2 regions of the Microbacterium sp. S1037 genome follow, and region 2 is predicted to be linked to the other one. Evidence: predicted binding sites of a transcription regulator. Region 2 holds the regulator's gene; the other holds the start of a gene.
The links. The regulator LexA, encoded in region 2, represses DNA repair genes until DNA is damaged. The targets are predictions, from matches to a motif close to TCGAACANNTGTTCGA.

Region 1: a site for LexA is predicted at 10,974-10,989, ahead of ACMW4R_RS05040 (Rv2578c family radical SAM protein). Genes of this name have one in related genera too.

What each region holds. Positions count from the first base shown of each region.
Region 1 is NZ_JBLWIG010000001.1:1,128,137-1,143,992, forward strand. Features, by position in the region: gene ACMW4R_RS05000 (alpha/beta hydrolase) at 1-578, shown strand, start outside; gene ACMW4R_RS05005 (hypothetical protein) at 640-864, shown strand; gene ACMW4R_RS05010 (fluoride efflux transporter FluC) at 886-1,251, shown strand; gene ACMW4R_RS05015 (efflux RND transporter permease subunit) at 1,333-4,503, shown strand; partial or broken gene ACMW4R_RS05020 (DUF998 domain-containing protein) at 4,781-5,428, opposite strand; gene ACMW4R_RS05025 (aldose 1-epimerase family protein) at 5,664-6,569, opposite strand; gene ACMW4R_RS05030 (antibiotic biosynthesis monooxygenase) at 6,566-7,189, opposite strand; gene ACMW4R_RS05035 (DEAD/DEAH box helicase) at 7,568-9,793, shown strand; gene ACMW4R_RS05040 (Rv2578c family radical SAM protein) at 9,862-10,965, opposite strand; gene ACMW4R_RS05045 (hypothetical protein) at 11,103-11,789, shown strand; gene ACMW4R_RS05050 (AAA family ATPase) at 11,932-13,362, opposite strand; gene ACMW4R_RS05055 (M15 family metallopeptidase) at 13,498-14,634, shown strand; gene ACMW4R_RS05060 (LCP family protein) at 14,684-15,856, opposite strand, start outside.
Region 2 is NZ_JBLWIG010000001.1:2,096,956-2,112,811, forward strand. Features, by position in the region: gene miaB (tRNA (N6-isopentenyl adenosine(37)-C2)-methylthiotransferase MiaB) at 1-499, shown strand, start outside; gene miaA (tRNA (adenosine(37)-N6)-dimethylallyltransferase MiaA) at 496-1,425, shown strand; gene ACMW4R_RS09485 (GNAT family acetyltransferase) at 1,422-1,874, shown strand; gene dapF (diaminopimelate epimerase) at 1,916-2,770, shown strand; gene ACMW4R_RS09495 (class I SAM-dependent methyltransferase) at 2,919-3,563, opposite strand; gene hflX (GTPase HflX) at 3,652-5,169, shown strand; gene zapE (cell division protein ZapE) at 5,276-6,256, shown strand; gene ACMW4R_RS09510 (S9 family peptidase) at 6,316-8,208, opposite strand; gene ACMW4R_RS09515 (hypothetical protein) at 8,253-9,275, opposite strand; gene ACMW4R_RS09520 (hypothetical protein) at 9,370-10,377, opposite strand; gene lexA (transcriptional repressor LexA) at 10,461-11,150, opposite strand; gene ACMW4R_RS09530 (LysM peptidoglycan-binding domain-containing protein) at 11,409-11,759, shown strand; gene ACMW4R_RS09535 (histidinol-phosphate transaminase) at 11,799-12,884, shown strand; gene hisB (imidazoleglycerol-phosphate dehydratase HisB) at 12,881-13,495, shown strand; gene hisH (imidazole glycerol phosphate synthase subunit HisH) at 13,492-14,142, shown strand; gene priA (bifunctional 1-(5-phosphoribosyl)-5-((5-phosphoribosylamino)methylideneamino)imidazole-4-carboxamide isomerase/phosphoribosylanthranilate isomerase PriA) at 14,189-14,935, shown strand; gene ACMW4R_RS09555 (SseB family protein) at 14,919-15,746, shown strand.

The DNA of each region.
Region 1 (15,856 bases), 970 kb from region 2:
GCGTGGTGAACTATCCGCTCGCTCCGGAGCATGACGCCGAGGAGACCGCGGCCTTCGTCGATGCCGAATACGCGCGTCTGGTCCGCCGCGCGGGCTCGTCGAGGCTCCTCGTGGCGGGGGACTCGGCGGGCGGGACGGTCGCCCTCGGGCTCGCGTCCCGCGCCGAGCGCCGCCCCGACGCTCTCGTGCTCTTCTCGCCCTGGCTCGACCTCGAGCTCGGTAACCCCGCGATCGCGCGCCGCGTGCGACGCGACCCGTCCCTGCGCGTGCCGGGGCTGCGCGCGGGTGCGGTCGCGTGGGCGCGCGGCCGGTCGCTTCGGGATGCCGCGCTCAACCCGATTCGCGCCGATCTGGCGGGCCTGCCGCCGACGGTGATCTTCCAGGGCGGCCGCGACATCTTCTTCGACGACGCGGTGTCGTTCGCCGCGCGGGCGCGCGAGGCAGGTTCCGCGGTGCGGCTGGAAACGGCCCCCGACGGCTTCCACGTCTACGTCGGCGCGTTCTGGACGCCGGAGGCCCGTGCCGCCTTCGCGCTGACCGGCGAGATCGCGCGGAATCCTTCCCGAATCCTGACATAGCTGTACATATGTGCAAAAATCTCGACAGGGTGACGACGGAGCACCCGGATCAGGAGACACGATGGCCGCTCGATACGACCTCGCGAAAGTGAAGCTCGGCAAGCTCATGACCGACCCGGATGCCGAGGCGATCATCCTCGACGTCATCCCCGACCTGAAGAAGAGCCCGACCTACCTCGTGGCGAAGACGCTCACCGCGAGCGCGGCCCTGCAGCTGGCGGCCGCTCAGATCGGCGCGGAGAAGGCGGCCGAGCTGCGTCGCCGGGTCGAAGCGCTCGAGGCCTGATCGCCGCGTAGATTGACGGGCGTGACCCCGCTCGTCTTCGCCGCCGTCGCCCTCGCGGGCGGAATCGGTGCGGCGGCGCGGTACCTGCTCGATGTCGCCATCCGTCGGCGGACGGGCGAGAGCTTCCCGTGGGGCATCCTCGTCGTCAACCTCTCGGGGGCGCTGGTGCTCGGCATCCTGAGTCGTCTTCCCGCGGACGAGGCGTGGCGGTGGATCGTGGGGACGGGGCTGCTGGGCGGCTACACGACGTTCAGCGCTGTCGCGGTGGCGACTGCGCTGTTCGCCGAAGAGGGGCGGACGCGGACGGCGACGATCTACGCGGTGGCGTCGTTCGTCGGTTCGGTGCTCGCCGCGCTCGCCGGTCTGGCCATCGGTTCGCTGCTCTGACCCGGCCTCACCCCCGGGGGTGCGTGGGATACTGGGCGTCGATACATCTCTGTATCGAATCGTGATCCCGAGAGGTCCTTCGTGTCGTATCTGGCCGTCCTGAGCCTGAAGAACCGCGCCCTGATCGCCCTTGTCACGATCGTCGCGGCGATCTTCGGCGGGCTCGCGCTGACGAACCTGAAGCAGGAGCTGATCCCCTCGATCCAGTTCCCGCAGCTCGCGGTCGTCACGACATACCCCGGCGCCTCTCCCGAGGTGGTCGAAGCCGACGTGTCGACACCGATCGAGAACGCGATCCGCGGCGTGGACGGGCTCGAGTCCACGACGGCCACCAGCACGACGAACTCGTCGATCGTCTCGGCGTCCTTCACCTACGGCACCGATCTCGCCTCGGCGCAGCAGAAGATCCTGGCCGCGATCGCGCGCATCAAGGACCAGCTCCCCGAGTCGGCCGACACCACCGTCGCGTCGGCGAGCATCGACGACTTCCCGGTCATCCAGCTCGCCGTCACCGGCTTCAGCGACGCCGAGGCCGTCCAGTCCACGTTGCAGACGAGCATCATCCCCGACCTCGAAGATGTGGAGGGCGTCAACGGCGCGCAGATCGTCGGCGGAACGGGGCAGCGGGTCACCATCACCCCCGACGCGGGCAAGCTCGCGGAGCGCGGGTACACGCAGCAGTCGATCACCGACGCCCTCGACGCGAACGGCGTGCTCTTCCCGGGCGGATCGATCACCGAGGGCGATCAGACCCTGACCGTCCAGACGGGCGCGAAGCTCACCAGCGTCGACGAGATCGCCGCTCTTCCCCTCGTTCCCTCCGATGCCGCGCAGTTCCGCGCCGGCGCCACGACGATCGCCGACGTCGCCAGTGTCGCTCTCGGGGCCGACCCCACCACGACCCTGTCGCGCGTCGACGGCAAGCCCGCCCTGACGATCGCCGTCACGAAGCTCCCGGCCGCCAACACCGTCGACGTGTCGCGCGGAGTGCTCGCCGCCCTCCCGGGGTTGGAGTCCACGCTCGGCGACGGCGCCACCTTCACGGTCGTCTTCGATCAGGCCCCCTTCGTGGAGCAGTCGATCGAGGCGCTCGCCCAGGAGGGTCTGCTCGGGCTCGTCTTCGCCGTCGTCGTCATCCTCATCTTCCTGATGTCGGTGCGCTCGACCCTCGTCACGGCGATCTCGATCCCGACGAGCGTGCTGATCACCTTCGTCGGACTCCAGGCGTTCGGCTACTCGCTGAACATCCTGACGCTCGGTGCTCTCACCATCGCGATCGGTCGCGTCGTCGACGACTCGATCGTGGTGATCGAGAACATCAAGAGGCACTACGTCGGCGACGCCGAGAAGATCCCCACCATCGTCCGCGCGGTGCGCGAAGTGGCGGCCGCGATCACGGCATCCACGATCACCTCGGTCGCGGTGTTCCTCCCGATCGCGTTCGTCGGCGACGTGACCGGCGAGCTGTTCCGTCCCTTCTCCCTCACCGTCACGATCGCGATGGCCGCTTCGCTGCTGGTGTCGCTGACGATCGTGCCGGTGCTGGCGTCGTGGTTCCTCAAGCCGGGCAAGGTCATCCGGGATGCCGAGGGCAACCCGATCGACCCCGAGGCCCCCGACGCGCCGCCCTCGCGTCTGCAGAAGGGGTACGTGCCCATCCTCCGGTGGACGCTGAAGCACTCCTGGGTCACGCTCACCGTGGCCGTGCTGGTGCTCGGCGGAACCCTCGCCGCTGTGCCCCTGCTCAAGACCGACTTCCTCGGGGACTCGGGCCAGAACACCTTCACCGTGACCCAGAAGATCGGGTCCGCTCCGAGCCTGGATGCCGAAGACGCCGCCGCACAGAAGGTCGAGGCCGTGCTCCTCGACACCCCCGGTGTCGAGACCGTGCAGACCTCGATCGGATCCAGCGGATCGGCCCTCCGGGACGCGTTCTCGGGCGGCGGCTCGGGCATCACCTACTCCATCACCTCGCAGGCGGGCGTCGATCAGGTCGACCTCCGCGAGCGCGTGCGCACCGAGCTCGAGGGGATCACGGATGCCGGCGAGATCGAGGTCGCCGCCTCGGGCGGCGGCCTGGGGTCCACCGACATCACCGTCGACGTGACCGCCGCCGACGGCCAGTCCCTCCAGGCGGCGAACGACGCCGTCGTCGCGGGCCTGCAGGGCAAGGACGGCATCGGGCAGGTCACGAGCAGCCTCTCCGCGTCGCTGCCGTTCGTCTCGGTACGTGTCGATCGCGCGGCCGCGGCCGAACGCGGGCTGTCGGAGCGGACGGTCGGTGCGCTCGTGTCCAACACGATGCAGCCGCGCCAAGCCGGCACCGTAGAGATCAACGGCCGCGGCGTGACGGTGTACGTCGCCGCGGAGAACCCGCCCGCGACGGTCGACGCGCTGCGCGCCCTCGAGATCCCCAGCGCGGGCGGGACCGTACCCCTCGACGAGATCGCGACGGTCGAGCAGAGCCAGACGCCCCCGTCGATCACGACCGCCCGGGGCCTGCGCACCGCGACGGTGACCGTCACCCCGACGACCGATGACCTGGGCAGCTCCTCGTCGAGCGTGAACGCGGCGCTCGCCGACGTGCAGCTCCCGGAGGGGGCGACGGCGAAGGTCGGTGGCGCGGTCACCGATCAGCAGGATGCCTTCGGGCAGCTGGGTCTCGCCCTGCTGGCCGCGATCCTCATCGTCTACGTCGTCATGGTGGCGACCTTCAAGTCGCTCCGCCAGCCGCTCGAACTGCTGGTGTCGGTGCCGTTCGCCGCGACCGGAGCGATCCTCCTGCTGCTGGTGACCGGGGTGCCCCTGGGGGTGGCCGGGATGATCGGCGCGTTGATGCTCGTCGGCATCGTCGTGACCAACGCGATCGTGCTCATCGACCTCGTGAACCAGTACCGCGCGCGGGGACTCAGCGTCTACGAGGCCACGATCGTCGGTGGCTCACGACGTCTGCGCCCGATTCTGATGACCGCGCTCGCCGCGATCTTCGCCCTCGTACCGATGGCGCTGGGCATCACCGGGCACGGGGGGTTCATCTCGCAGCCGCTGGCCGTCGTGGTGATCGGCGGGCTGGTGTCGTCGACCTTCTTGACGCTGCTGGTGCTGCCGACGCTGTACAACCTCGTCGAGGGAGCGCGGGAGCGACGCGTCGCACGGCGTGCGGCGCGCGAGACGCCTGAGCCCGCCGCGCCGGAGGTCGTTGCAGAGGACGGACACCCGCTGAGCCGACGCGAGCTGCGCGACCGGCACTGACGGCGCCGACCGCGCGAGCGGCGGATCGCGCCGCGGTGACTGAGCGTGTCGAAGCCGCCGCGCGCGTGTCCGATCCCTTCGACGCGCTCAGGGGCCTGTGGCCGGTGCTGCCGGCGCCAAGGGTCGCGAGGCGCGTCACCGGGCGACGCGCCGACGACAGGCGCCGTGCCGCCCGGCGGGCCGACGTCGCGGGGAAGGTGGGTTCTGCCTCGGTGGCGGCCGCGGGCGTCGCCTCCGGCCGGACGCCGGCCTGAGCGAGAGCGTGCGTGAACACGCCGGACCACCCGAACATCGCGGCGAACGCGATCACCTCGAACAGCGCGAGATTGATCGTCGCGGTGACGAAGAGCCATGCGCCCGCGAACAGGAACACGAAGACGAGGGCTGTCGAGATCGCCAGGCGCCGGTGCAGACGGTGCAGCAGCACGGGCGTGGTGATGAGCAGTGCGGCGAAGCCGAGGACCATCATGCCGGCGACCTTGTCGTGCAGGTCCTTGTTGGTGTTGAGGGGAACGCAGCCCACGAGCGCGAGGTTCACGCCGATCACGGAGAGGCAGATCAGGGCGACGGTCGCGGCTCCCCGGCGGCCCGCACGTGAACCGAGCCGGAGGAGGTCGCGGCGGACCCGGAAGGCGTAGACGACGACGAGAGCGCCCCCGACCTTGAGCGTGGTGTTGAAGAACGCGCCGGACACATCGTGGAAGGTGCCGAGCTGGCTGAAGTGCAGCTGCCACCAGAGCGGATCGGTCGTCGTGATGATCGAGGCGAGGATCCCGCCCACGAGCACGACCAGGACCAACGCCGCTACGTGCATCGTCGAAAGGGCGCTCACGCGCCGCGCCAGAGTGCGCGACGCCGTCAGCACCTCACGGGAGACGATGCGGAAGGAGGGGGAGGAAACGGTTGGTCGGACCGCGAGGCTCATTTTCGGGTGCTTTCCCTGAGGCGTGGACCGAAAGCCCCCCAGCACCGCGAGACCCTCGGCCCCCGTCGGCTAATCGGGTAAAGCCGAGAATCGAATTCCTTCGGTCCCCGGCGTCGACGGAGACCGTCAGCAGAATGCTAACTTTTCTTTCGCCTGGAGGGGAAATGTCTTTCGCAGAAATACCCCAGGTCGTAAGGGAAAAATATGTCCCCCAAAAGGGGGACATATTCGTTTGTTAAGCGCTAAAACGAATTCCCCACTCGCGGACGAGAATGCCGTTCGGCGCCAATGCGTGCACATCGATTCCGGAGGCGAAGGCATTCGCGGGTGCGGTCATCGGCTCGATCGCCACGGCGAGCGGCTGCCCGGGGTAGCGATCGGTCGTGAACACCTGCGCCCAGCCGAATCCGGCGTCCTGCCACAACTGCAGGACCCGACCGTCGGGGGCCGTGAGGGTGTGGACGGCCCGGCCCTCGGCATCCCTCTCCAGACCCCGGTATCCGTTGTCGAGTGAGGCGTCCCCGAGGCGGCGGCCACCACGCAGGTCGGTGTCGGCGTCGACCGGCACCTCGTCGATCGGGATGTTGCGCTCGTCGAGCACGAGCGTCGTCGTCCCGGTCGAATGGATGACCAGGTCGGCGGTCTCGACCCCGCCGATCTGCAGGTACGGATGCACGCCGAGGGCGACGGGGGCGGTCTTGGCGCCGACGTTCTCGATGTGGTGCGCGACGTGCAGCCCGTCGGGCAGGAGCGTGTACGTGACCCGCGTGCGCAGGTGGAAGGGGTAACCCGTCTGCGGCACCACGTCGGCGCCGAGGACGAGCCGATCGTCGGTGTGCTCGATCGGCTGGTACGTGCCGAAGCGCAGCAGTCCGTGGCTGGCGTTGCCGAACTTCGGCTCGCTGATCGCGAGCTGCAACTCTTCGCCCGCGAACGTGTACCGGCCGTCGCGGATGCGGTTCGGCCACGGGACGAGCACGACACCGGATGCCGCGGGCGTCGGCTGATCGTCGGGGTAGGACGGCACGAGGTCGACGCCGCCGACGGTCAGGGCCCGGAGTGCGGCACCCACCTGGGTGATCTCGGCGGAGGAGTGCTCTGCGCGGAGGACGAAGCGGGTTCCGGTCGGGTCAGCGGTCATGGCGAAGCCTTTCGCGTGCGGGGCGGACGCTGCAGCCACGGCCGCAGCAGTCGGGTGACCCACGGGAGCACCGCGTAGGTCATGACGGGGGTGAGCATGAGGGTCGTGGCCAGCACGCGCACGACGAGGGGGATCTCGGCGAACCCCGGGATGAAGCCGAGCAGCCACGACGCGAGCAGGTTCGTGGGGAAGAAGCCGACCCAGATCGTCACGGCCTGCTTCCAGCGCGGGGGAGCCGCAGGCACCGGCTGTTGCACGGGGGAGGTGGTGGCATCCGTCGGGTGGAGGACCGATCCGAAGGAGGCGTCGAACCAGCCCTCGATGCCGGTGCGGCGCTCGACGCGCTCCTCGCGCGCGAAGGGGCGGCCCGAGTCCAGCCACCACTGTCGCTGCGACGACGTCTCCCACCCCTCGAGCGTGGTGATGTCGCGGAAGCGGTACAGCATGTACCAGAGGTCGCTGTCTTCGCCCGCGCGCACCCACCCCGAGCCGAGGAAGCCCGGGAAAGCGGTCGCGAGGTCGGTGCCGGCCTGCATCCAGGAGGTCGCTTCGGCGGTGCGCGTCGGGTCGATGCGCCGCTCGATCGCCACCGTGATGGGGTGGGCGTCGGTGTCTGCCATGCGTCCATCTTCGTGCACCGCGCCGTGCCTTTCGGGCGCTTCTCCGTGTCGGTGCCACGGTGACCCTCGTCCCACATATGGCGGTGTATGTCCCTGTTGTAGAGGGTGCGGATGACTGGCACCGGCCATAAGTGGGACGAGGATCGATGGGGGCGACATGGATGCCATTCCCAGGCGCGACCTGTAACGTGGGCGGGTCGGCTCTGGACACCGCGTGTGATGCGCGGATGGGTTTGTGAGTCCAAGGGGCCGATGGACAGGACGCGATCGCGGCCTCGACCATCATCAGTGAATGGCCCCCGGCCGACGACGTTCCGGGTTTCGCACCGCCACGAGCGGTGCCGCTGTTTCGCGCGAACAGAACCCAGGAAGTCCCCCATGCCCAAGAACAAGAAGCCCGCCGGCGGCCGCGCCGCGAAGAACTTCGAGCCGCGCTACGGCGCGAAGACCTCGTTCCAGGACCGCAAGCGCCGCCCCGGCGCCGAGGCGCCCGCCAAGCCCGGCAGCAAGAGCCCGAACCACCGCGGGTACCGCCCCGAGGCTGAAGCCGCTCCCGACAAGCGCCGCTGGAGCGCGTCCGACCGTGCCGGTCGCGACGAGGCCCGCAGCATCCGTCACTCGGCTCGCGACGACCGCTTCGGTCGTTCGGATCGGGATGCCACGGCCGGCAGCCGCGACGAGCGTCCGGCGCGTTCGTTCGACGACCGCCCGCGTCGTGACTTCGGCGATCGCCCGGCCCGCTCGTTCGACCGCCCCGCGCGCTCGTTCGACCGTGACGAGCGTCCTCGTCGTGATGCCGGGGAGCGTCCCGCCCGGACCTTCGACCGCAGCGACCGCCCGGCCCGCTCGTTCGACCGGAACGACCGTCCTGCGCGTTCGTTCGACCGCGACGAGCGTCCTCGTCGTGACGCGGGTGATCGCCCCGCCCGCTCCTTCGACCGGAACGACCGTCCCGCGCGTTCGTTCGACCGCGACGAGCGTCCGCGTCGCTCGTTCGATGACCGCCCGGCGCGTTCGTTCGACCGGAACGACCGTCCCGCGCGGTCCTTCGATCGTGACGAGCGTCCCCGCCGTGACGCCGGCGACCGCCCTCAGCGCTCCTTCGACCGTGACGAGCGCCCGCGTCGCTCCTTCGATGACCGCCCGGCGCGTTCCTTCGACCGTAACGACCGCCCGGCGCGTTCCTTCGACCGCAGCGACCGCCCGCAGCGTTCCTTCGACGACCGCCCGCGTCGCGCCGACGGCCCGAGCCGCAGCGATTGGGCCCACGCGCCCGGAGGCTCCGCCCGCCGCGACAGCGGCGGGTGGAGTGGGCGTGGGGAGAACGCCACCCCCAAGCGCTCCGCCGAGCACGAGCAGCGCGTCGATGTCGTCCACGAGCGTCTGCAGGCCGAGGCCGTCGACGCCGCGACCGTGACTGACGCCGGCTTCGCCGACCTCGGACTCGGCGACAACATCGTCCGCGCGCTCGCCGGTCTCGGTGCGGCGAGCCCCTTCCCGATCCAGGCCGCCACGGTGAAGCCGATCCTCGAGGGCCGTGACGTCCTCGCCCGAGGCCGCACCGGCTCGGGCAAGACCATCGCCTTCGGCGCCCCGCTCGTCGAGAGCATCCTGCGCGCGCAGGCGGGCAAGCGCCGCGAGTTCGGCCGTGCGCCGAAGGCGCTCATCCTCGCTCCGACCCGTGAGCTCGCGCTGCAGATCGACCGCACCGTCCAGGTCATCGCGCGCAGCGTGGGCCTGTTCACCACGCAGGTCTACGGCGGCGTGCCGCAGGCACGCCAGGTCGGTGCGCTCAAGAAGGGCGTCGACATCGTCATCGGGACGCCCGGCCGCATCGAGGACCTGCTCAACCAGGGCAAGCTCGACCTGTCCGACGTGCAGATCGCCGTCCTCGACGAGGCCGACCACATGTGCGAGCTCGGGTTCCTCGAGCCGGTGCAGCGGATCCTTCGCGCAACCGCCGACGGCAGCCAGAAGCTGCTCTTCTCGGCCACCCTCGACCGCGAGGTCGCCGCGCTGGTCGACGAGTTCCTCGTCGAGCCGGCCGTGTACGAGGTCGCCGGTGAGGACCAGGACTCGGGCACGATCGACCACCGCGTCCTCGTGATCGACCACCGTGACAAGGCTGAGATCCTCGGGTCGCTGGTCGACCGCGACGGCAAGACGCTCGTCTTCGCCCGCACCCGTGCCTACGCCGAGATGCTCGCGGAGCAGTTCGACGAGGCCGGTATCGCCGCGGTCGCCCTGCACGGTGACCTGAACCAGCAGAAGCGCACCCGCAACCTGGAGAAGCTCACCTCGGGTCGCGTGAACGTGCTCGTCGCCACCGACGTCGCCGCTCGTGGCATCCACGTCGACGACATCGATCTGGTCATCCAGGCAGACGCCCCCGACGAGTACAAGACGTACCTGCACCGCTCGGGCCGCACCGGCCGCGCCGGTCGCAGCGGCACCGTCGTGACCCTCATCACGCGTCAGCGTCAGCGTCGGATGACCGAGCTGCTCGACCGTGCCGAGATCGACGCGCCCTTCGAGCCCGCACAGCTCGGCGACGACCTGATCGAAGAGATCTCGGGCCGCCAGCTGGCCGACGTCACGTCCTGATCCGGCCGTTCACCAGACCCCCGTCGCCTTTCGCGGCGGGGGTCTCGTGCGTTCGGAGTCCCGTGCGCTCAGAACAGCGTCGGCTCGCTCGCGGGGGCGACACGGGGTCTCACGGATGCCGAGCCCCCGGTGCCTCGCACCGGACCGAGGCTGCTGGTCGTCGGCGTGCGTGCGGCCAGCCCGGGCTGCGGTCGTCCGCGGGGGTGGTCGTCTTCATCCCAGCCGTCGAGGCGGTGCATCCGCAGGAGCGGGCGCATGCGCTTGCCGAGCCAGGTGCGGTAGGCCTTGGGGGCCGAGACCGAGACGCCGGGGTAAAGACCCCGATACGACGACACCAGGTGCGGATGCTCGCGTTCGAGCCACTCGAGGAACCATTGCTTGGCGCCGGGTCGGAGGTGCAGGGCTCCGTAAACCACGCGCGCGGCACCGGCCGCTCGGATGCGGGCGAGCGCGTCGTCGAGCACGGCGACCGAGTCGGTGAGGTGCGGCAGGATCGGCATCAGGAACACCGTGACGCGGAAGCCCGCCGCGGTCGCCGCGCGCACGGTCTCGAGTCGCGCCTCGGCGCTGGGGGTCCCGGGCTCGATCGACCGCTGCAGGGTGTCGTCGAAGACGGCGATCGACATCGCGAGGGACACCTTGACCTGGCGGGCGGCGTCCGAGAGAAGCGGCAGGTCGCGCCGCAGAAGCGTGCCCTTGGTGAGGATCGAGAACGGTGTGCGGTTCTCGGCGAGCGCGCCGATGATCTCGGGCATGAGGCGGTAGCGGCCCTCGGCGCGCTGGTACGGGTCGGTGTTGGTTCCGAGCATGACCGGCTCGCGGGTCCACGATCCCCGGCGCAACTCGGTGCGCAGCACGTCGGCGACATTGACCTTGACGACGATCTGCGAGTCGAAGTCGTTGCCGTAATCGAGGTCGAGGTACTCGTGCGTCTTGCGGGCGAAGCAGTAAACGCACTGATGATTGCAGCCCCGATACGGGTTCACCGTCCAGTCGAACGGCATCGCCGAGACCCCGGGAACGCGGTTCAGCGCGCTCTTGCAGAGCACCTCGTGGAAGGTCATTCCCGCGAACTCCGGCGTGGTCACCGAGCGGACGAGCCCGTCCATCCGCTCCATGCCGGGCAGTGCGGCGGTATCGTCGACACCCAGCTGCTGCCCCTGCCACCTCATGGAAAGAGTCGAACACAGATTCGAATGAATCGCAAGGTGGAAGCGTTTCTCATCGAAGATATGCAATGCCCCGTGCGTCGTCGGCATGGTTAGAGTGACAGCACGCCCATACGGCGGACCGGCGGGAGGGCAGGCCTGTGAGCTCAGGTGTCAGGGGTGAGCGACTGCTCGCTCGGTCGGGGCGGCGTCTCGAGCCCTTGCATCCGCGGTTCGTCAGTGAACACCCCACCGCCGCCGGGTGGATCTGGGTCGGCGCGATGGTCCTGCTGCTCGCCGTGTGCAACATCTTCGACCTCCCCCACGGTCTCCGCATGGTGATCTCGGCGGCCCTCGTCCTGCCGTCGCTGCTCGCGACCCTCCTCGTGCTCTCGCAGACGCCGCGCACCCACCTCGAATACGAGGAGTCGATCCTCGGACACTTCGCGTCTCGATTCGTCGGGCTGATGAGCGCGGTCGTGCTGTGGATGGGGTCGGTCGTGGTCGGTGCCGCCGTCGCCGTCCAGCTGACCGCCGACGCGGGACCCGATCCCGACGTCGCGTGGGACGAGGCGGCGGGCATCTTCGCGACGATCGTCCCCACCGTGATCGTGATCCTGTGGGCCGCGCTCGTTTTGCGATGCGTGAGCTACCTCGCGCGCCTGCGCGGGTGGGCGGCGGTCCCGTCGTCGCACCGCATCCCCGACCGCATGCTCGCCGAGGTGCCGCGGACGCGCCGCGTCGTCATCGGTCTCGCCCACCCGGGTCTGCTGCTGGTCTCCGGGCTCTTCACGGTCGTCGTCGGCTTCGGTTACGCCGGTCGGATCGCCCTCGACTTCATCTCCTGATCCGCACGGCTCCGCGCGGCCGTCCGGGTCCACGCACCCCGGGTCCACGCGCCACGCACCCCGGGTCCACGCACCCCGGGGCCGCGCACCCCGGGGCCACGCCCCCCGGCTCCGCACGCCGCCCCGGTCCATGCCCCCGGGGTCAGGGGTGGTACGAGGCTCCGTGGTGGAACTCTGGCGGCTCGGTCGCGTCGTCACCACCGGTCCGCGCCCCGAGCAGCAGTCGCGTGAGAGCGGCACCCGACGACAGCAGATCGTCCAGGGCCGTCTCCAGGTCGGCGTCGGTGACCGCGGTGCCATCCCCGCGGACCGCGGCGAGGAGGACCGTTCGGCGGATCAGCTCCTTCGCGAACGACCCCGTGGTTCCCTCGGCGCGGGCGGCGGCGGCATCCAGTGCGTCATCCGACAGGGGGAGGTTCGCGGCGTAGCGACGGAAGAGCCGGCGTCGCGCGTCCGGTCCCGGAAGGGGGATCTCGACGCCGAGGTCGACGCGGCCGGGCCGGGCGGCCAGTGCCTCTTCGAGGATGTGTACGTGGTTGGTCGTCATGACGAACGCGACGTCGGCGTCCCCCTCGAGGCCGTCCAGCGCGTCGAGCACCTCGAAGAGGATCGGTTGCGGCGAGTACCCGCGATCGGCGGCGACGAGGTCGATGTCCTCCAGCACGACGAGCGACGGCGGGAAGGTCCGGGCGATCTCGGCCGCCGCCGCGATGAAACGGATGCTCGAGCCGGTCAGGACGACCGCCGTGGTCTCGGGGGTCCGCGACAGGAGGTGCCGAACCGTCAGGGTCTTCCCGGTTCCGGGTGGGCCGTAGAGGAGGACGCCGCGCTTGAGGTGCTGTCCCGCCGCGCGAAGGGCCTCACGGTGCTCGCCGACGCCGACCACGTGCTCGACCACCCGCTCGAGGACCCCCTCCTCGAGCACGATGTCGTCGGCGTGCACGTCGGGACGCTCGAGAAACGTCGCGCCCGCGTCGTGGCCGTACTCCGTCGGCACGAACGACAGCACCCGCCCCTTCAGGACGCTGCGCTCGACCATCAGGCGCCGCAGCTCGGCGATCAGCGAGGTCGCGGCATCCTGATCCGCACTCAGCACCTCGAGGCGGGCCGTCTGCTCGCCGTGGCGGGGCGAGGCGCCGCGTTGGACGATCACGATCGGGTGTCCCGCGAACGACAGCAGGCGCACGCCGAAGGCCACCACGCGACGCTCGGTGTGCGGTCCGGTCGCCCGCATCTCGTACGACACCGGCCCGGGGGCGAAGCGGGTATGCGCGTTGGCGATCAGGTCGGCGACGGAGGAGTGCAGACGCTGCTCTCCGCCGGTGACGCCCAGGAGGGTTCCCCCACCTGTGGTCGTCAGTTCGTCGAGGGCGATGTCGGCATCGACCAGCCGGTGTGGCGGGACGGTCTCGGTCAGGACGGGCACGGACGCGGCGTCCACGCCCAGGTGCTCGCTGAGCGCGACACCCAGGGGCGTGCGTTCGCCGGCGGCTTCGGTGGCGGCGAGTCGTTCGACGTGCTTCAGGTAGCTCCGGACAGCGCGCATGAGGTCGCGATCGTCGTCGTCGAGCATGGGTGCTCCTCTCCCTCGGATCGGGACACGGTCTTCCCAGCGTGCCCTCGCCCTCGCCAGGTCGCAACCGAGGATTCACCGAGCGAGCCCCCGCCCGGGTCGACCCGGGTGAGCGCTCGGGGGACAATGGGGTGAATGAGCTCCTCTGATCCGACGTTCCCGACCCGTCGCGCCGCGCGCGCGGAGGCCGAACGTCGGGCGACGGCGGCCATCCCGATCGCCGGCGCCGAATCCGGCCCCCGCCGGTCCACCTTCGAGGAGCACGTCCCCGCCGAGCAGCCCCTCACGCGACGTGCGAGGCGTGACGGCGAGAGCCCGCGCACGGCGCTCGGCGCGCTCCTTCTGCGCCGACGTATCGCGGTGGCGGCCGCGGGGATCATCGTCGTCGCGGCGTGCGCGGTCGCGATCGGCGCAGCCGTCACCGGAGGATCACAGGATGCCGCGGGCCCGGCCAACGCCGCCGGCGCCGACGCGGTGGCCGTGGTGCAGGGACCCCCGGCCGTTCCCGCCGAGGGCTTGCCGGTCCCCACCCTCGCCGCCGCCCCCGCGGCCGCGACGCCGTGCGACAACCCCGCCTTCACCGCCGCTCTCGCCGCGAAGGACGACGGGGCGGCGATCGCCGCGGCCGGAGGGGGAGCGACCTTCCGTGACGCCGTGGCATCCGGGATCGCCCCGTGCGTCTCTCTGAGCGATCCGACGCATCAGTGGGTGGTGGTCAACAAGCAGCGCCCCTACGATCCGGTCGACTGGCGCCCCGACGACCTCGTCATGCCCGACGGCGTCCGGGCGCTGGAGCAGAGCGCGATGCGGTCGTCGGCGGCGAACGCGTTGTCGTCCCTCGTGCGCGCAGCCGACGATGCGGGTGCGGGCGAGATCGGATACCTCAGCGCCTTCCGCTCGTACGCGACGCAGCAAGAGACCTACGCCGGTCGCGTCGCGGTGGGCGGCGTCGAGGCGGCCGATCGCGAGAGCGCCCGCGCGGGGTACAGCGAGCACCAGTCCGGAATGGCCGTCGACATCGTGCCGTGCAGCGGTTCGTGCGGGTCGCTCGACGACATCGCCGGCTCGTCGCAGGGCGCGTGGGTGCGCGATCACGCGTGGGAGTACGGCTTCATCGTCCGCTACGTGGACGGGCAGGAGAGCGTGTCGGGTTACGAGCCCGAGGCCTGGCACCTGCGGTACATCGGGCCCGAGCTCGCCCAGGCGTACCACGACGGCGGGTACTCGACCCTCGAGGCCTTCTTCAACCTCCCGGCCGCGCCGAGCTACTGAGGGATGCGGCGCGCGGTCACCAGCGGCGCGCCCGTGACGCGCCGGCGCGTCAGTTCACGACGCCGTTGCTGCAGGTCTGCTGCGCCGCACTCGAGCCGGTGATCGACTCCGGAAGGGCGACGGACCCGGTGGTCGGGTCGACGGTGCCCGGCTCGACCTCGGGAGCATCGGTCGGCGCGGCGGTCTCGCCGGGGGCGGGCTCCGCGACGACGCCGTCGTTCGCGCCGACCGCACCGGTGACCTCGATCCCCTGGTTCGCCGAGAGCGCGTCCCACAGCACCTGCGCCGCGGCGTAGTTCGGCTCGACCCGGTTCGCGTCGGAACTCGCCGTCACCGTCGGGTACTGCACGAACACGATGTCTTCGAACGGCACGTCCTTGACCGCGGAGGCGATCTGGACGAGCGTCAGCGGATTGGTGAGGCTCTGGGTGGGCGTGACGTTGCGCAGTCCCGTGGACGCCAGACGGAACACCGTCGCGGGATTCGAGAGCACCTCTTCGCTGACGAGCTTGCGTGCCAGGCGCGACATGTACTGCTGCTGGTTGCTGATGCGCGCGAGGTCGCTGCCGCCGACGCCGTAGCGAGTGCGGAGGAACTGCAACGCCTCGTAGCCCTGGATCGTGCGGGGGCCCGCGGGCCAGTCGATCGCGGTGTTCTCGTCGCGCATGGGGCTCGCGAGACAGATCTCGACACCGCCGATCGCGTTGGTGATCTCGATCACGCCGCCGAAGGTCACCATCGCGCCGAACTGCACCTGCTGCCCGCTCATGTCCGACACCGCGGTCATGACGCACGACAGCCCGCCGTGAGAGTAGATCTCGTTGATCTGCACGTACCCGCCGCCCCACCGTCCGCCGTCGGGGGTGTCGCACGCCGGGGCCTCGAAGAGCAGATCGCGCGGGAACGACACGACCGTCACCCGACGCGGTGCGTCGGAGATGTGCAGCAGGATGTTGACGTCGTTCAGCTGGCCCTCGGCATCCGGACCTTCGCACCGTTCGCCGAACAGGGCCTTCAGGTGCTCCTCGCACGCGTCGATGCCGACGACCATCATGTTCACGCCGCCCTCGAGCTGCCCGAGGTCGGGCGGGATCGCGGGCTGGTTCTCGACCACGACGGCCTCGGCGACGTACTCCGAGGTCAGATCGACCGCGGTGTACGCCGTGACGCCGGCGACCGCGACGAGCACGACCGTGGCAGCGACGGCGAGCAGTTTTACCAG
Region 2 (15,856 bases):
CGCATTCACCTTCCAGTACTCGATCCGCGAGGGCACACCGGCGGCGACCATGGCCGACCAGGTGCCGAAGGCCGTCGTGCAGGAGCGCTACGAGCGTCTCATCGCCCTGCAGGATCGCATCAGCGCCGAAGAGAACCAGAAGCAGCTCGGCCGCACCCTCGAGGTGCTCGTCTCGACGGGCGAGGGGAAGAAGGACGCCGAGACGCACCGCCTGACCGGCCGCGCCGAAGACAATCGGCTCGTGCACTTCGAGCTGCCCGCGGGCTCGCCCGTTCCTCGTCCCGGCGACGTCGTGTCGGTCACGGTGACGCACGCCGCGCCCTTCCACCTCCTCGCCGACGCACCCGACGGCGCCCCGCTGATGATCCGTCGCACGCGTGCCGGCGATGCGTGGGACCGTTCGCAGGCCGAGTCGTGCGGGGTGCCGACGCCCGCGGGCGAAAGCGGAGCCCCGCGCGCGGTGTCACTGGGTCTTCCCACCCTTCGCGTCGGCGTGTGACCGCCCCGGCCCTGTGGGCCGTCGTCGGTGCCACAGGGACCGGCAAGACGGGGCTCTCTCTCGATCTCGCGGAGGCGCTCGCGGCCCGCGGCCGTCCGGCCGAGATCGTCAACGCCGACGCGATGCAGCTGTATCGCGGCATGGACATCGGTACCGCGAAGCTTCCGCAGGCGGAGCGCCGTGGCATCCCGCATCATCTCTTCGACGCTCTCGCGGTGACCGACGAGGCCGCGGTGGCGTGGTACCAGGATGCCGCGCGCGCGGCGGTCCGCGAGATTCACGCCCGTGGTGCCGACGCGATCCTCGTGGGGGGATCGGGCCTGTACGTCTCGGGGGTGCTGTGGGACTTCCGCTTCCCCCCGCGCGACGAGGCCCTCCGCGCCGCGCTCGAGGACGAGCTGGAACGTCACGGCTCCGGAGCCCTCTATGCGCGCTTGCGCGAAGCGGATCCGGTCGCCGCCGAGCGCATCGATCCCCGCAACGGACGCCGTGTCGTGCGTGCGCTCGAGGTCCTCGCGCAGGGCGGCGAGACGCACGGCGGCGCCCTCCCCGAGGCACCGGAGTTCTGGCATCCGGAGACCCGCATCGTCGCCACGTCGATCGACCGCGAGGAACTCGTCCCGCTTCTCGACGCCCGTGTCGAGCAGATGTGGGCTGCGGGTCTCGTCGACGAGGTCGAGGCCTTGCGGGCGGAAGGCCTCGAGCGGGGAGTCACCGCCGGGCGCGCGATCGGTTATGCCCAGGCCCTCGCTCAGCTGCGCGGTGACCTCACCCGCGACGAGGCGATCGCCGAGACGCAGGCGCTCACCCGCCGATATGCCCGACGCCAGGTCTCGTGGTTCCGCCGGTACGCCGACGCGCGGTGGGTCGACGCCCGAACCGTTGATGCCACGGCCTTGGCCGCTGAACGAGAGGAACGATCGTGACCGTCGAGATCCGGGTGTTCGACATCGCCGACGAGGACGCCGTCGTCGCGCTGTGGGAGGAAGCCGGTCTGACCCGGCCGTGGAACGATCCGCGCGCCGACATCCGGCGCAAGCTCACCGTCCAGCCCGAGCTCTTCCTCGTCGCGGTCGACGGGGACTCCGTCGTGGGGAGCGTCATGGCCGGGTACGACGGGCATCGCGGATGGCTGTACTACCTCGCCACGGCCGGCACGCACCGGGGTCAGGGCCTCGGGGCGGCGCTGGTCGCCGAGGCGGAGCGTCTGCTGGAGGCGATGGGGTGCCCGAAGGTGCAGCTCATGGTGCGGCCCGACAACACCGGAGCCCGGGGGTTCTACGACGCCCTCGGGTACGAGCCCTTCGACACCTGGGCCACGGGCAAACGGCTCATCGTCGATGGCCCGGGCGGTCCGCCCGCGCCGACGGCGTGACTCTGCCGCGTCCCAGAGAGCCGCGTCCCTAGACTGGAGTCATGTCGACCATCGCGTTCACCAAGGGCCACGGCACGGGCAACGACTTCGTGATCATCTCCGACCCCGACGGCGAACTCGAGCTGCGCGACGAGCAGGTCGCGGTACTGTGCGACCGCCACTTCGGCATCGGAGCCGACGGTTTGCTGCGTGTCGTCCGCGCGGCAGCGATCGACGAGGGCGCCGAGGCGGTGGTATCCGGAGTCGAGTGGTTCATGGACTACCGCAACGCGGACGGGTCCAAGGCAGAGATGTGCGGCAACGGCACGCGCGTCTTCGCCCGGTACTTGAGCGACACGGGGCTCGCGAGCCTCGACGGGGGACTGCGCATCGGCACCCGCGCGGGGGTCAAGACCCTCACGCGCAGCGAACGCGGTTACGAGGTCGACCTCGGCGCCTTCGCGATCGAGGCCGACGACACCCTCGTCCGTGCGAAGGGACTTCCCGTCGCGCGTCCGGGTGTCGGCATCGATGTCGGCAACCCGCACGTGGTGGTGGCGGTGGCATCTGATGCCGAGCTCGAAGCGTTGGACCTCACCTACCAGCCCGTCCTCGACCCCGCACCGCGCCACGGAGCGAACGTCGAGTTCGTCGTTCCGGCCGATCCGCTCGTTCAGGAGGGCGTCGGAGCGATCCGCCTTCGCGTGTTCGAGCGAGGAGTGGGCGAGACGCTGAGCTGCGGCACCGGGGTCGCCGCGGCCGCGCTCGCCGTGCGGCACTGGGCAGGCGCTGCCGCGCCCGATGTCTGGACGGTCGACACTCCGGGCGGCACCCTGGGCGTTCGGGTGGCCGGGGGGCACGTGTTCCTCTCGGGCCCCGCGTCACTGGTGTTCACGGGTGAGGTCGCGCTGGCCTGAGCGCAGCGTGCGGGCGTTCCGCGCTCGCGGAGACCACGTGGCGGCACCGCGTTGCGGCACCGCGTCGCGAGACCGCGTCGCGAGACCGCGCGAGGTCTCGGGCCGTGGCCGATCGCCTCGGCATCCGGTCGCGCCGACAGACGCCGTGTCAGGCGATGACGTCGATCGGCTCGCTCGGCGGCGAACCGTGGCGACGCACGCGCAGCACGCGGAAGCCACGTCCGGTGGCCGCGCGGTGCACGCTGTAGCCCGGCGCGAAGGTCGCGGCGAGCCAGCGCTGCAGCGAGTCCGAGCCCAGGTTGCGCTGCACGACGAACCACCCGTCCGACCGCTCGGACAGGCGCGGAATCCAGTGTTCGAGCATGTTGTGCAGCTCGCTCTTGCCCACGCGGATCGGCGGATTCGAGCGGATGGTGCGGAACGAGACGTCCTCGGGAACATCCTCGGGACGCACGGCGTTGACGTTCGTGAGGCCGAGTGACTCGGCATTACGCCTCACGAGATCGAGAGCACGCTCGTTGACGTCGACCGCCCACACGGTCGCGTGCGGTGACGCGAGCGCGAGCGACAGCGAGATCGGACCCCACCCGCACCCCAGGTCGAGGAAGTGCCCACCGGCGGGAGGGGGCGGCGTGTTGGCGAGGAGCACCGAGGTCCCGGCATCCACATGGTCGGGACTGAAGACTCCGCCTGCCGTGACGACCTCGAGGTCACGACCGGCAAGCGTCACACGGAGGCGGCGGAGCTGTTCGGGACTCGACGGCGACGCGCTGAAATAGTGCTCGCTGCCCATTCTGACAGAGTAACGGACCCGGCTCCCCGACGCCGGGGACGACTAAAGTGCGAGAACGAGCGGGAGAGCCCGCCCACGAAAGGAACACATGACCGAACAGACCACACCCCCGAACACGGACGCGGCCCCGGTGGACCCGGTGGACCGCGTGCTGTCGCGCGCCGAAGCGCACCGCGGGGTCCGGGTCTTCGGTGCAGCACAGGCCCTCCAGGACGCCGCAACGGCGTACGGGGGCAACACCGACGGCGATCAATGGGATCGCGAGGAGCGCGCCGCGCTGCGTCGCGTTCCCGGTCTGTCGACCGAGCTCGAGGACGTCACCGAGGTCGAGTACCGCCAGTTGCGGCTCGAGAACGTCGTCCTCGTCGGTGTGCACCCGCAGGGGTATCAGGCGGATGCCGAGAACTCCCTCCGCGAACTGGCCGCGCTCGCCGAGACGGCCGGCGCGGTCGTGCTCGACGGTGTGCTCCAGCGTCGACCGCATCCCGATCCGGCGACGTACGTCGGTCGGGGAAAGGCCGAGGAGCTGCGCGACATCGTCGCCGCGGTGGGCGCCGACACCGTCATCGCCGACACCGAACTGGCGCCCAGTCAGCGCCGTGCGCTCGAAGACGTGGTGAAGGTCAAGGTCATCGACCGAACGACGGTGATCCTCGACATCTTCAGCCAGCACGCGAAGAGCCGCGAGGGTAAGGCCCAGGTCGAGCTCGCTCAGCTCGAGTACCTGCTTCCGCGTCTGCGCGGATGGGGTGAGTCGATGTCGCGGCAGGCCGGTGGACAGGTCGGCGCGGGCGGCGCGGGCATGGGATCGCGCGGTCCGGGTGAGACGAAGATCGAGCTCGATCGCCGTCGCATCCGCACCAAGATGGCGCTGCTGCGCAAGCAACTGCGCGACTTCGCCCCCGCGCGGGCAGCCAAGCGTGCCGAGCGCAAGCGCCACACGATTCCGTCCGTCGCCATCGCCGGGTACACCAACGCCGGCAAGTCGAGCCTGCTCAACCGCCTCACGAGCGCCGGCGTCCTCGTCGAGAACGCGCTGTTCGCCACCCTGGATGCCACGGTCCGCCGCTCCGAGACGACCGACGGTCGCGTGTACACGCTGACCGACACGGTCGGTTTCGTGCGCAACCTGCCGCACCAGCTCGTCGAGGCCTTCCGCTCGACGCTGGAGGAGGTGGGCGACGCCGACGTGATCCTGCATGTCGTGGACGCGTCACACCCCGACCCGGCCGCGCAGCTCGCGACGGTCCGTGACGTGATGGGCGACGTCGAGGCCGACTTCGGCCACGAGATCGTCGTGTTCAACAAGGCCGACCTCGTCAGCGACGATGATCGCCTCGTGCTGCGCGGGCTCGCCCCGAGAGCGCACTTCGTCTCGTCGCGCACGGGAGAGGGCATCGATGAGCTTCGCGCCGCGATCGAGGAGGCGCTTCCGCTTCCCGCCGTCGAGGTGCAGGCCGTCGTTCCGTACGACCGCGGCGACCTCGTGTCGGCGGTCCACGAGAGCGGCTTGATCGTGGCGCAGGAGCACCGTGAGACCGGAACCTTCCTGCACGCGCACGTGGGTGCGCGACTGGCGGCCGAACTCGAGCCGTACGCGGCGTGATCCCGGGACCCCCGCGCTTCGGCGCGGGGGTCCCGGCCCTCACGGGGCCTCTCGACGGTGGAGCATCGGCGCAGCGCGCGCTCGCGGGACGTGCCACGCTTCGAAGGTGTCATCGCCCGACCCGCTGCTCTTCGCGGTCGAGTCGCGCGCGCGTGAGGAGGGCTTCGAGCTCGCCCCGGCGCAACGCGCGGTTCTCGGACAGATGGCGCGCGCTCTCGCCGGGGGCGCCGCGCGCGGGGTCTACGTGTACGGCCCCCCGGGTCGAGGAAAGTCCTGGCTCGCCGACGCGCTCTTCGCCGCTCTCCCGGACGGCCGCGCCACGCGGGTGCACTTCCACGGCTTCTTCGACGACCTTCACCGCCGGATCCAGGCGCACCGGAGCGAGCCGGATGCCACGACCCGGGCGCTCGATGACGTCATCGGCGGGAGTCGAGCGGTGTTCTTCGATGAGCTCCACGTCCACGATCCGGGCGATGCCCGTCTGCTCACGCGTCTCCTCGAGCGCATCGCGGAGCGCGGCTGCGCGCTCGTAGCGACGTCGAACTACGCGCCGCGAGACCTGCTGCCCGACCCCGTCTGGCATCACCTCTTCGTTCCCGGCATCGCCCTTCTCGAGGCTCATCTCGACGTGGTGCGTCTCGACGGGGCCGTGGACTATCGCACGCGAGAGTCGGACCACACGTCAGGATTTCGAGCCGGCGTGTGGTCCACGGCTTCGCCCCCGGTTGCTCTGACCGCCCCGAAGCGGCTGTCGGTGCGCGATCGCGTGTTCACCGTCACGTCGGCCGCTGAGCGCTCGTTGATCGCGACGTTCCCCCAGCTGTGCGACTCGCCCGTGACACCCGCGGAGTATCGGCACTGGAGCGCGGTCCATCGGCACTGGACGCTCACCGACGTGCCACCGTTGGACGAGGTCGGCCCCGCCGCCCAGCAGCGGTTCATGAACCTCATCGACGTCCTCGTGGACGCCGACGTGCGCCTCGACGTGCACTCCGCGGTCGACCTCGAGGCGTTCCTGTCGCGTGCCGCGGGACGACCCGACGCGTTCCGCATGGCCAGTCGCCTGCGCCTACTGCGCCGCGGCTGAACCTCGCCGCCACGTCGAGGTGCGGTGCCTGGCGGGGATGCCGGCAAGTTCCGGTGGCTTCAGCCGAGATCGAGTACGGGGACCCCCGGTGTCTCGAAACCGAACACGGCGCCCAGGAACCCGAGTTCGCGCTCGAGCGAGTCGATCACGGTCTCCGCGCGGCGGAAACCGTGTCCCTCGCCCTCGTAGAGCACGTAGGCGTGCGGCACGCCGTGGGCCGCCAGGGCGTCACGGATCGCCTCGGCCTGCGAGGGAGGGACGACCCGGTCTTCCGAGCCCTGCAGGATGAGCAGGGGAACGCGGAACCGCTCGGGATGAGTGAGCGGGGATCGTTCGATGTAGACGTGCTCGGCGTCGGGGAGGGCGCCGATGAGCCCGTCGAGGTAGCGCGCCTCGAAATCGTGGGTGTCTTCCGCCAGCGCGCGTGCGTCGCCCACGCCGTAGCGGGAGATGCCGGCCGAGAACACATCGGTGTTCGTCACCGCGGCGAGCACGGTCCAGCCCCCCGCCGAGCCTCCGGCGATCGCGAGGCGATCGGGGTCGGCGAGTCCCGCGTCGGCGAGAGCGGACGCTGCGGCCGCGACGTCATCGACATCGACGACGCCCCACTGCCCCTTCAGTCGATCCCGGTAGGCGCGGCCGTAGCCGGTGGAACCGCCGTAGTTCACGTCGAGGACGCCGATCCCACGGCTGGTGAAGAACGCCGTCTTCGCCGAAGGGGCCGGTCCGACGTGCGAGGTGGGACCACCATGGACGAGAACGACGTACGGCGGCCGCTCGTCGTCCGGGGCGGTGACCTGGGGATTGGTCGGCGCGTAGGCGAAGGCGTGCACGGTGCCGTGCGGCCCCTCGGTTTCGAGGGCGCGGGCCGTCGGCATCCATTCGTCTCCCCATGAGCCTGCTCCGCCCGTGACGAGGTCGACGCTGCCGGCGGCGAGGTCGACGAGCCAGAGGCCCGAGCGGCCGCCCGCGTCGGCTCCCGACACCAGCACCCGCGTACCGCGTGCGTCGTCGACCGCGGCGCCCGCGACGGCGGGGACCTCCAGCGGACGGACCCCGGACGGGGCGATCTCGACGACCTCGTCGCCGCCGTCGGTCCGCACGGCGACGATGCGTCCGTCGTCGGTGACGCCGAACCAGCGCGTCCCGAGCACCCAGAGCCCACCGCCGGTGTCGGCGTCGGCGGGGGCGACCGCCTGCGCGTCGCCGTCGAGGGGGTGGCGGAACAGGTTCCACCGACCGTCGGGGTCGTCGGCGTAGAGCAGCTCGTCGTCGCCGATCCAGACCGGTTGCAGGGGAGCGCGATTCGCGCCGCCGGCGATGTCGCGCACCGTGCCCGTATCGAGGTCGGCGACGCGGATGATCGTGGCGTCCCACGGCATGTCGGGGTGGTTCCACGCGACCCAGGCGAGGTGTCGTCCGTCGGGCGACAGCGCGGGCTGGGCGAGGAAGTCGCTCCCGGCGGCGAGGACCTCGCCGGAACCCTCGCCGTCGACGGCGATGCGGACGATCGCCCGCGCGGGGACGCGGTCGGAACCGTGGGTCTCGCGGACGGCGAGGAGGACGCCGTGCTCGAACCCGAGGCCGCCGTGACGCACGGCCTCGTCGGCGGGGGTGAGGGGGCGCGCCGTGCCGCCTGGTCGGAGCGCGTAGACGCGCTGGTCGGTCTTCTCGACGTAGAACAGCTCACCGTCGTCGGACGCCGTCCACGCGCCTCCGCCGTATTCGTGCACCGCGGAGCGGGCGTTGGCGGGAGCGGGGAGCACGGTCTCGACGGTTCCGTCGACGCGACGCCGTTTCACCGCGACGCGACCCGCTTCGGCGGGCACGGACTCACCCCACCACACCTCGTCGCCCACGAGCCGTGCGCCGTCGATACGCGGCGAGGACTGCGCCACCGACTCGGGTGTGATCGGTGAGGGCCAGGAACCGTAGGGGAGGGTGTCTGCCATGGATCCACTCTAAGGAGGGGCGCCGACACCCGCCTCGCCCGTGCTCACTGCGAGACGGTGCGCTTCTGCACGCCCAGACTTCCCACCCAGTCACGGATGACCTGGCGTTGCGCATCGTCGCACGTGTAGCCGTAGCCCACGCTCACCTCCCAGTAGGAGGAGCTGTCGATGGGCACCACGTGGTCCAACGTCCACCCGTCGAGGAAGGTCAGCGCGTAGCAGTCCGCCATCGTCTCCGCATTGCCGCCGAAGGCGGTGAGTGCGGATGCCGTGGCCTCGGGGTTGGTGAACTGCAGCACGTGCGAGTACTCGTGGTACGCGACTCCGGTGCGCATCCAGTCCGTCAGTGTCGAGGTGTCGCGGGTGTCGCTGCTGACGTGGACGACGAAGGGATCCGCGCTCGAGACGCAGGCCATCGCCTCGAGGCCGCACGGGCGGTTGCTCTCGTCATATGTCATGGTCACCCACCCGTGACCGAGCGAGTCGAGCGCGGCTTCCCACGGGCTCCCCGTCGCGTTCGTGGAGGCCATGGAGCGCGCGGCCTCCACGCGGTTGGCCAGCTTCGTCGTGAACATCTTGACGTCGGTGATGTCACGTTCCATCGTCACGACACTTTCCCGGTGCACCCAGGCGCTGTGGGCGAACCCCTCGACCTCGCTCCAGGGCACGAGCGACGCGTACGGGAGGCCCACGAGCGGATCGATTGTCGCATAGAGCTCCTGCATGGCCGCGCCGAACTGCTCCTTGCGATCGAGCTGCGCCCGCTGCTCCTCGAGCTCACGCTGCTGGTCGGTTATCTGCTGCTGTTGATCCATGATCTGCTTTTGGGATGCAGCGAGTTGCGCGCTGAGCCAGAAGAACCCCGCACTTGCGGCGACGACGAGCAGTGCGAGGCCCGAACCGAGGATGACGGTGCTGCGGCGGGGCCGCGATCGCGGGGCGGGCGCGTGGTCATCGCCGGGAGCGCGCGTCTCGGTGGGTGCCGGCTCGGCGGGGCCGAGGGCGGTGGGTGCCGCGGTGTCGCCCTCGGCGGAAGAAGGATCGCCAGGGGCGGGGTTGGTAGACACGGGGCTCGCTTCCGATTGCGCTTTCGGTCATGGTAACGGCCGGATGCGGCCATCCGTGGTCGTCGCAAGATCGCCGGGCGTCGACGTCGGATGCTCAGCTGCTCGGCCCGGCCGGGCTCAACGGGGCGCCCGTCCGGTTCGTGCGCCGTGCGACGATGACGCCGACCGCGAGGAGGAGGACCCCCGCGGCGAAGACCACGCCAGACGACCCGACGAGTGACGTCAACAGTTGGCGGACGATGGCGGCGACGCCCGCGGGATCGAGACCGCTGGCGGCGGCGGTGCGGGCGACGACGTCGGGCGCCGCAGCCGCACCGATCAGAAGGATTCCGGAACCGACGGCGATCGCCAGTCCGGTGCCGATGATCGCACGTCCTCTTCGCTGTCCGACGAGGGCTCCGCCCGCGAGGAGGACCACCGCCAAGGCGGGTAGCAGCACGCCCGCCGCGGTGGCGATGACGTAGCCGGCGCGCAACACGCGCAACGGCGCGCCGTCGCCGACGATGACCACGCGATCGACACTCGGGATGAGAGCCGCCACGGGGGAGCCCTGCAGACTCAGTTCGTCGGTGATCGCCGACACCACCCCGCCGACCTGTATCCCGAGGCCGTCCGGAGTCAGCACGATGATGCCGCCGCCGTCCGACGTCGCTCCGAACACGAGAGCGCGGTGGGAGGTGCGCACCACCGCGGCCCAGACGCTCGAGAAGCGGTCCGAGCGGACCACTTCCGTCACGGCGCGCTCCGTGAGCGAACGCGCCGCCGCCGCGGTCGGGCGGCCGAGAAGCTCCAGCGCCCGCGCCGCGGTCGGTGGCACCGCGGCGTCTGACGCGGACGCGTCCAGTGATCCGGTGATGGCGCTCGTCGCTTCGTCGATCACGAGGCTCTGCACTCGTGGGTCGGCGGCAAGGGGGGTGAGCGTCGCCGCGAAGGCATCCTCGTCGACGAGCTGAAGTCGCGCCCACGCCGCGACGAGGGCCAGGGGCACCGCGAGGACCGCGAAAGCCAGCAGAACGACGGATGCCACGGCACGGATCCTCAGCCGGGCCTTCGGCGTGGCGCTGCCGAGGCTCGGCGCGAGGGAGAGGTGTCCGTCAGGCATGGCGTCATTGTCGTGGGTCGGGCCGTGCCACGGAGACATCACGGCGCGCCGGACTCGCCACCGGGCCGCGCCGCCAGAGGGCGTCAGACCGCGCGCAGCACCGCCACGACGCGGCCGAGGACGACGGCTTCGTCGCCCAGGATCGGCTCGAACGCGCTGTTGCGGGGGAGCAGCCAGGTGTGACCGTCGCGGCGGCGGAAGGTCTTGACCGTCGCCTCGCCGTCGAGCATCGCCGCGACGATCTCGCCGTTCTCGGCGGTCGCCTGAGAGCGCACGACCACCCAGTCGCCGTCGCAGATCGCGGCATCGATCATCGAGTCGCCCGACACCTTGAGCATGAACAGCTCGCCCTTGCCGACGAGCTGGCGGGGGAGGGGGAAGATCTCCTCGACCTGCTGGTCGGCCGTGATCGGGACCCCGGCGGCGATGCGTCCGACGAGGGGGACGAGGGCCGCGTCACCCAGCGCCGGGGCGGTGTCGGCCGGGTTCTCGGCGGCGGCGCCCGGCAGGTCGATGAGCACCTCCATCGCGCGCGTCTTGCCCGGATCGCGGCGCAGGTAGCCGCTGAGTTCGAGCTGATTCAGCTGGTGGGTGACGCTCGAGAGCGACTTCAGTCCGACCGCGTCGCCGATCTCGCGCATGCTCGGCGGGTAGCCGTGCCGCGCGATGGAGCGCTGGATCACCTCGAGGATCGCGAGCTGCTTGTCGCTGAGGTTCTTGCGCCGCCGGGTCTGCGGTCGTTCGCGGCCGGCGGCGGTCGTCGCGTCGGTCATCTGAGCTCCCCTCGCGCCGCGCGTTCTGCGGCGGAAATTCGAATGTCGGAGGTTGGTGATGAGGTCTCCGTGTCGAAACCGTATCCGGTTGACGACCCGAATGACACGGAGCCTCACGCGTGTCGCGTTCGATTCGTCTCCGATCACAGCCGGTGTTGACACTCGAAAGTATCGAAGATAGATTCGGAATACAGATTCGCACCACCGCCCTCCCGGCCGAGGGTGGGGTGCGAATCTCTCCCCACCAAGGAGCACACCATGAGCAGCATCACCCCCACCGCCCCCACCACTCGCCTGCGTCTGACCGCACGTGGTCGTCGCGTCGTGGCGTTCCTCGCCGCGCTGCCCGTGGTGGTCGCTCTCGCCATCGCCGTCGTCGGCGGCGGGTCCGCGCTCGCGTCGAGCGAGAGCGGCGCTCCGAGCGGCTCGTTCGCCGAGATCACCGTGATGAGCGGCGAGACCCTCTGGTCGATCGCCGAAGACGTGGCTCCCCAGGCGGATCCCCGCGACGTCGTGGCGCAGATCTCGCGCCTGAACGCCCTCGACGGCGGAGCGGTCTCGGCGGGCCAGCGCATCGCCATCCCCACCGAATACCTCGCCGCGCCCTGAGGCGTCGGCTGATCGTCGCGGCGGCCTACCATTGGTGAGGTGACTGTGCGCCTCGACGACCTCCCTCTCCGCGATGACCTCCGCGGGATGACGCCCTACGGCGCTCCGCAAGCCGCTCTGCCTGTGGCCCTCAACGTGAACGAGAACACGCACCCCGTTCCGGCGGAAGTGGCCGACGACATCCTGGATGCCGTCGCCCGGGCGCTGCGCGACGTCAACCGGTATCCCGACCGGGAGTTCACCGGCCTCCGTGAGGCTTTCGCCGGCTACCTCGGTCACGGCCTGACGCCCGAACAGATCTGGGCGGCCAACGGATCGAACGAGGTGCTTCAACACATCCTGCAGGCGTTCGGCGGGCCCGGACGGACGGCCATGGGCTTCGCGCCGACCTACTCGATGTACCCGATCCTCACGCGCGCAACCGGGGCGCGCTGGATCGCGGGAGACCGCGCGCACGACTTCACGCTCAGCCCCGAGTCGGCCGCAGCCCAGGTGCGAGAGCAGCGTCCCGACATCGTGTTCCTGTGCGCGCCGAACAACCCCACGGGGACGCCGCTTCGACTCGACGTCGTCGAGGCGGTCTACGACGCGACCGACGGGATCGTCATCGTCGATGAGGCCTACCAGGAGTTCGCGCCCCGCGACGAGCCGTCCGCTGTCACCCTGCTGCCCGGTCGTCCTCGACTCGTCATCTCGCGCACCATGAGCAAGGCCTTCGCCTTCGCCGGTGCGCGAGTGGGCTACCTCGCCGCCGACCCGGCGTTCGTCGACGCCCTGCGCCTCGTGCGGCTCCCGTACCACCTGAGTGCTCTCACCCAGGCTGCGGCGACTGCGGCGCTCGGCCACGCCGACACCATGCTGTCGATGGTCGACGAGATCGTCGCTCAACGCGATCGGATCTCGGCCACGGTGTCGGCTCTCGGCTACTCGGCGCACGAGTCGTGGACCAACTTCGTGCTCTTCGGGGGTGTCGCCGACCCCGCCGCCACCTGGAAGGCGTTGTACGACCGCGGCGTCCTCATCCGCGACGTCGGTATCGCGCACCACCTGCGCGTGACGGCGGGCACGGCCGACGAGACGACCGCGTTCCTCGATGCCCTCGCCTCGGTAGGATCGCGGTCATGACCGGCCCCGCCACGCCCCGCACCGCTTCTCTCACGCGAGAGACGAGCGAGTCGCACATCGAGCTCGAGCTCGACCTCGACGGACGCGGTGCCAGTGACATCCAGACCACGGTTCCGTTCTTCGATCACATGCTGACGGCGTTCGCCAAGCACTCGCTGACCGACCTCCGCGTGCGCGCCACCGGCGACACGCACATCGACGCACACCACACCGTCGAAGACACCTCGATCGTGCTCGGGCAGGCGATCCGTCAGGCGCTCGGCGACAAGTCGGGCATCGCACGCTACGGCGACGCCTTGGTCCCCCTGGACGAGGCGCTCGCCCAGGCGGTCGTCGACATCAGTGGCCGCCCCTACCTCGTGCACACGGGCGAGCCCGCGGGCTTCGAGCACCACCTGATCGGTGGTCACTTCACCGGCTCGCTCGTTCGGCACTCGTTCGAGGCGATCTCGATCCACGCGGGTCTGACGGTGCACGTGCGCGTCCTCGGGGGGCGCGACCCGCACCACATCGCCGAGGCCGAGTACAAGGCGCTCGCGCGGGCGTTCCGCCAGGCGAAGGCGCTCGACCCGCTGGTCGACGGCATTCCGAGCACCAAGGGCGCACTGTGACGTCCAGGCCGCTCGTCGCTGTCCTCGACTACGGTTCCGGCAACGTCCACTCCGCTGTCAAAGCGCTGATCGAGGCCGGTGCCGATGCGCGACTGACCTCCGACCGCTCGCTGTTGCTCGACGCCGACGGCTTGCTCGTCCCGGGTGTCGGCGCGTACAGCGCGGTGATGGGTGCCCTGAACGAGAGCCGCGGCGGAGAGATCATCGACCGGCGTCTCGCCGGCGGTCGGCCGGTTCTCGGCATCTGCGTGGGCATGCAGGTCATGTTCGAGCGCGGCATCGAGCGCGGGGCCGACACGGAGGGTCTGGGGGAGTGGCCCGGTACCGTCGCCGAGCTCGAGGCTCCGGTGCTCCCGCACATGGGCTGGAACACCGTGGCATCCGGAGCCGGTTCGCGCCTGTTCGACGGGATCGAGAACGAGCGCTTCTACTTCGTGCACTCCTACGCGGCGCAGGAGTGGTCGCTCGAGGTCACCCCGCCGTTCCCCGAGCCCGTCCTGACCTGGTGCACCTACGGGGCGCCGTTCCTCGCGGCGGTCGAGAACGGGCCGCTGTCGGCGACGCAGTTCCATCCCGAGAAGTCGGGCGAAGCCGGCATCCGGCTCCTCGCCAATTGGATCGACGGGCTGCGCACGACTACTGTGTGACCTCGTGCCCAGGCTCGGCGAGATGCGCCGACGGGTCCGAGGAGCCATGAACGATTTCGCGTCCACGCCCGAACTTGTGCTGCTTCCGGCGGTCGATGTCGCCGACGGAAAGGCCGTCCGCCTCACCCAGGGAGAGGCCGGCACCGAGACCAGTTACGGCGACCCCGTCGACGCCGCGGCGGACTTCGCTCGCCAGGGCGCGCAGTGGATCCACCTCGTCGACCTCGACGCGGCTTTCGGTCGAGGCAGCAACGCGAACGTGATGCGCAAGGTCATCAAGCAGGTCAAGGGCGTGCAGGTCGAGCTCTCCGGCGGCATCCGCGACGACCGCTCGCTCGAGGCGGCACTCGAGAGCGGCGCGAGCCGCATCAACCTCGGCACCGCGGCGCTCGAGAACCCCGAGTGGGCAGCCGACGTCATCAACCGCTACGGCGAAGCGATCGCCGTCGGTCTCGACGTCCGCGGGACCACGCTCGCGGCGCGCGGGTGGACCCGCGACGGCGGCGACCTCTGGACCGTCCTCGACCGCCTCGAGGACGCCGGCTGCAGCCGCTACGTGGTCACCGACGTCACCAAGGACGGCACGCTCCGCGGCCCCAACATCGAGCTGCTGCGCGAGATGACGCAGCGCACGCCGAAGCCGATCGTCGCTTCGGGCGGCGTATCGAGCCTCGACGACATCGCGGCGCTCCGCGAACTCGTGCCGCTGGGCGTCGAGGGTGCGATCGTCGGCAAGGCGCTCTACGCGGGCCAGTTCACGCTGGCCGAGGCACTGGATGTCGCCGGACACTGACGATCCGCACGGCGCCCACGCGCACGGTTCTCAGGCGCACGGCGCGCACGGTGCCCACGCGGACTCGGCCGGCGTCCCCTGGGAGGGGCGCAGCTTTCAGGCCAACCCCCACTCGGGCGACGACGGCTCCGCCGATCCCGCGTTGCTGGCGGCCCTGCTCGCGTTCCGCACGGGGGACGGCGATGCACGCGCGGTGGTCGACGCGTACCGCGAAGCGCGCCTCCTGATCCCCCTCGTCGCTGAGAAGGGCGATCACGGCGTCGGGCCGCACGGACTCGAGGTCGACAAGACCCAAGAGCTGTCGATCGTGACGGTGGCCGCCCCCGACGGTCGCAAAGTGCTGCCCGTGTTCACGTCCGTCGCGGCTCTTCAGGCATGGGATGCCACGGCCCGCCCCGTCCCCGCGGACGGCCGCCGCACGGCCCTGGCCGCGGCGTCCGAGGACACCGAGCTCATCGTGATCGACCCGGCCTCCGAGACGGAGTTCGTCCTGCGCCGCCCCGCGGTCTGGGCCATCGCCCAGGGCGAGCCGTGGGAGCCGGCGCACACGTCGCCGACGATCTTCACCGGGCTGCAGGAGAGCATCTCGGGGGAGCTCGCCGTGCTCGATCTCGCGGTCGAGTCGGGCGATCCGACGGGCCGCCTGCGCGGGCCCGAGCTGGTCGTGCACCTGCAGTTGATGTCGGGCCTCGAGCAGGAAGAGCTGGACGCCGTGCTGGCGCGCATCGCGCGCCGCTGGTCCGCCGACGATCGCATCGCCGTGCTCGTCGATTCTTTGACGGTGAAGCTGCACCGCAGCTCCGACGCCTGACCCGCACAGCACTCCGACGGCGTGGGGGTCGCCCTCAGCGGTCCCGGTCCCTTCGACAGGCTCAGGGACCTCGGCTCCGGCAGACCACCCCACGGTCCACCGAGCCGCCC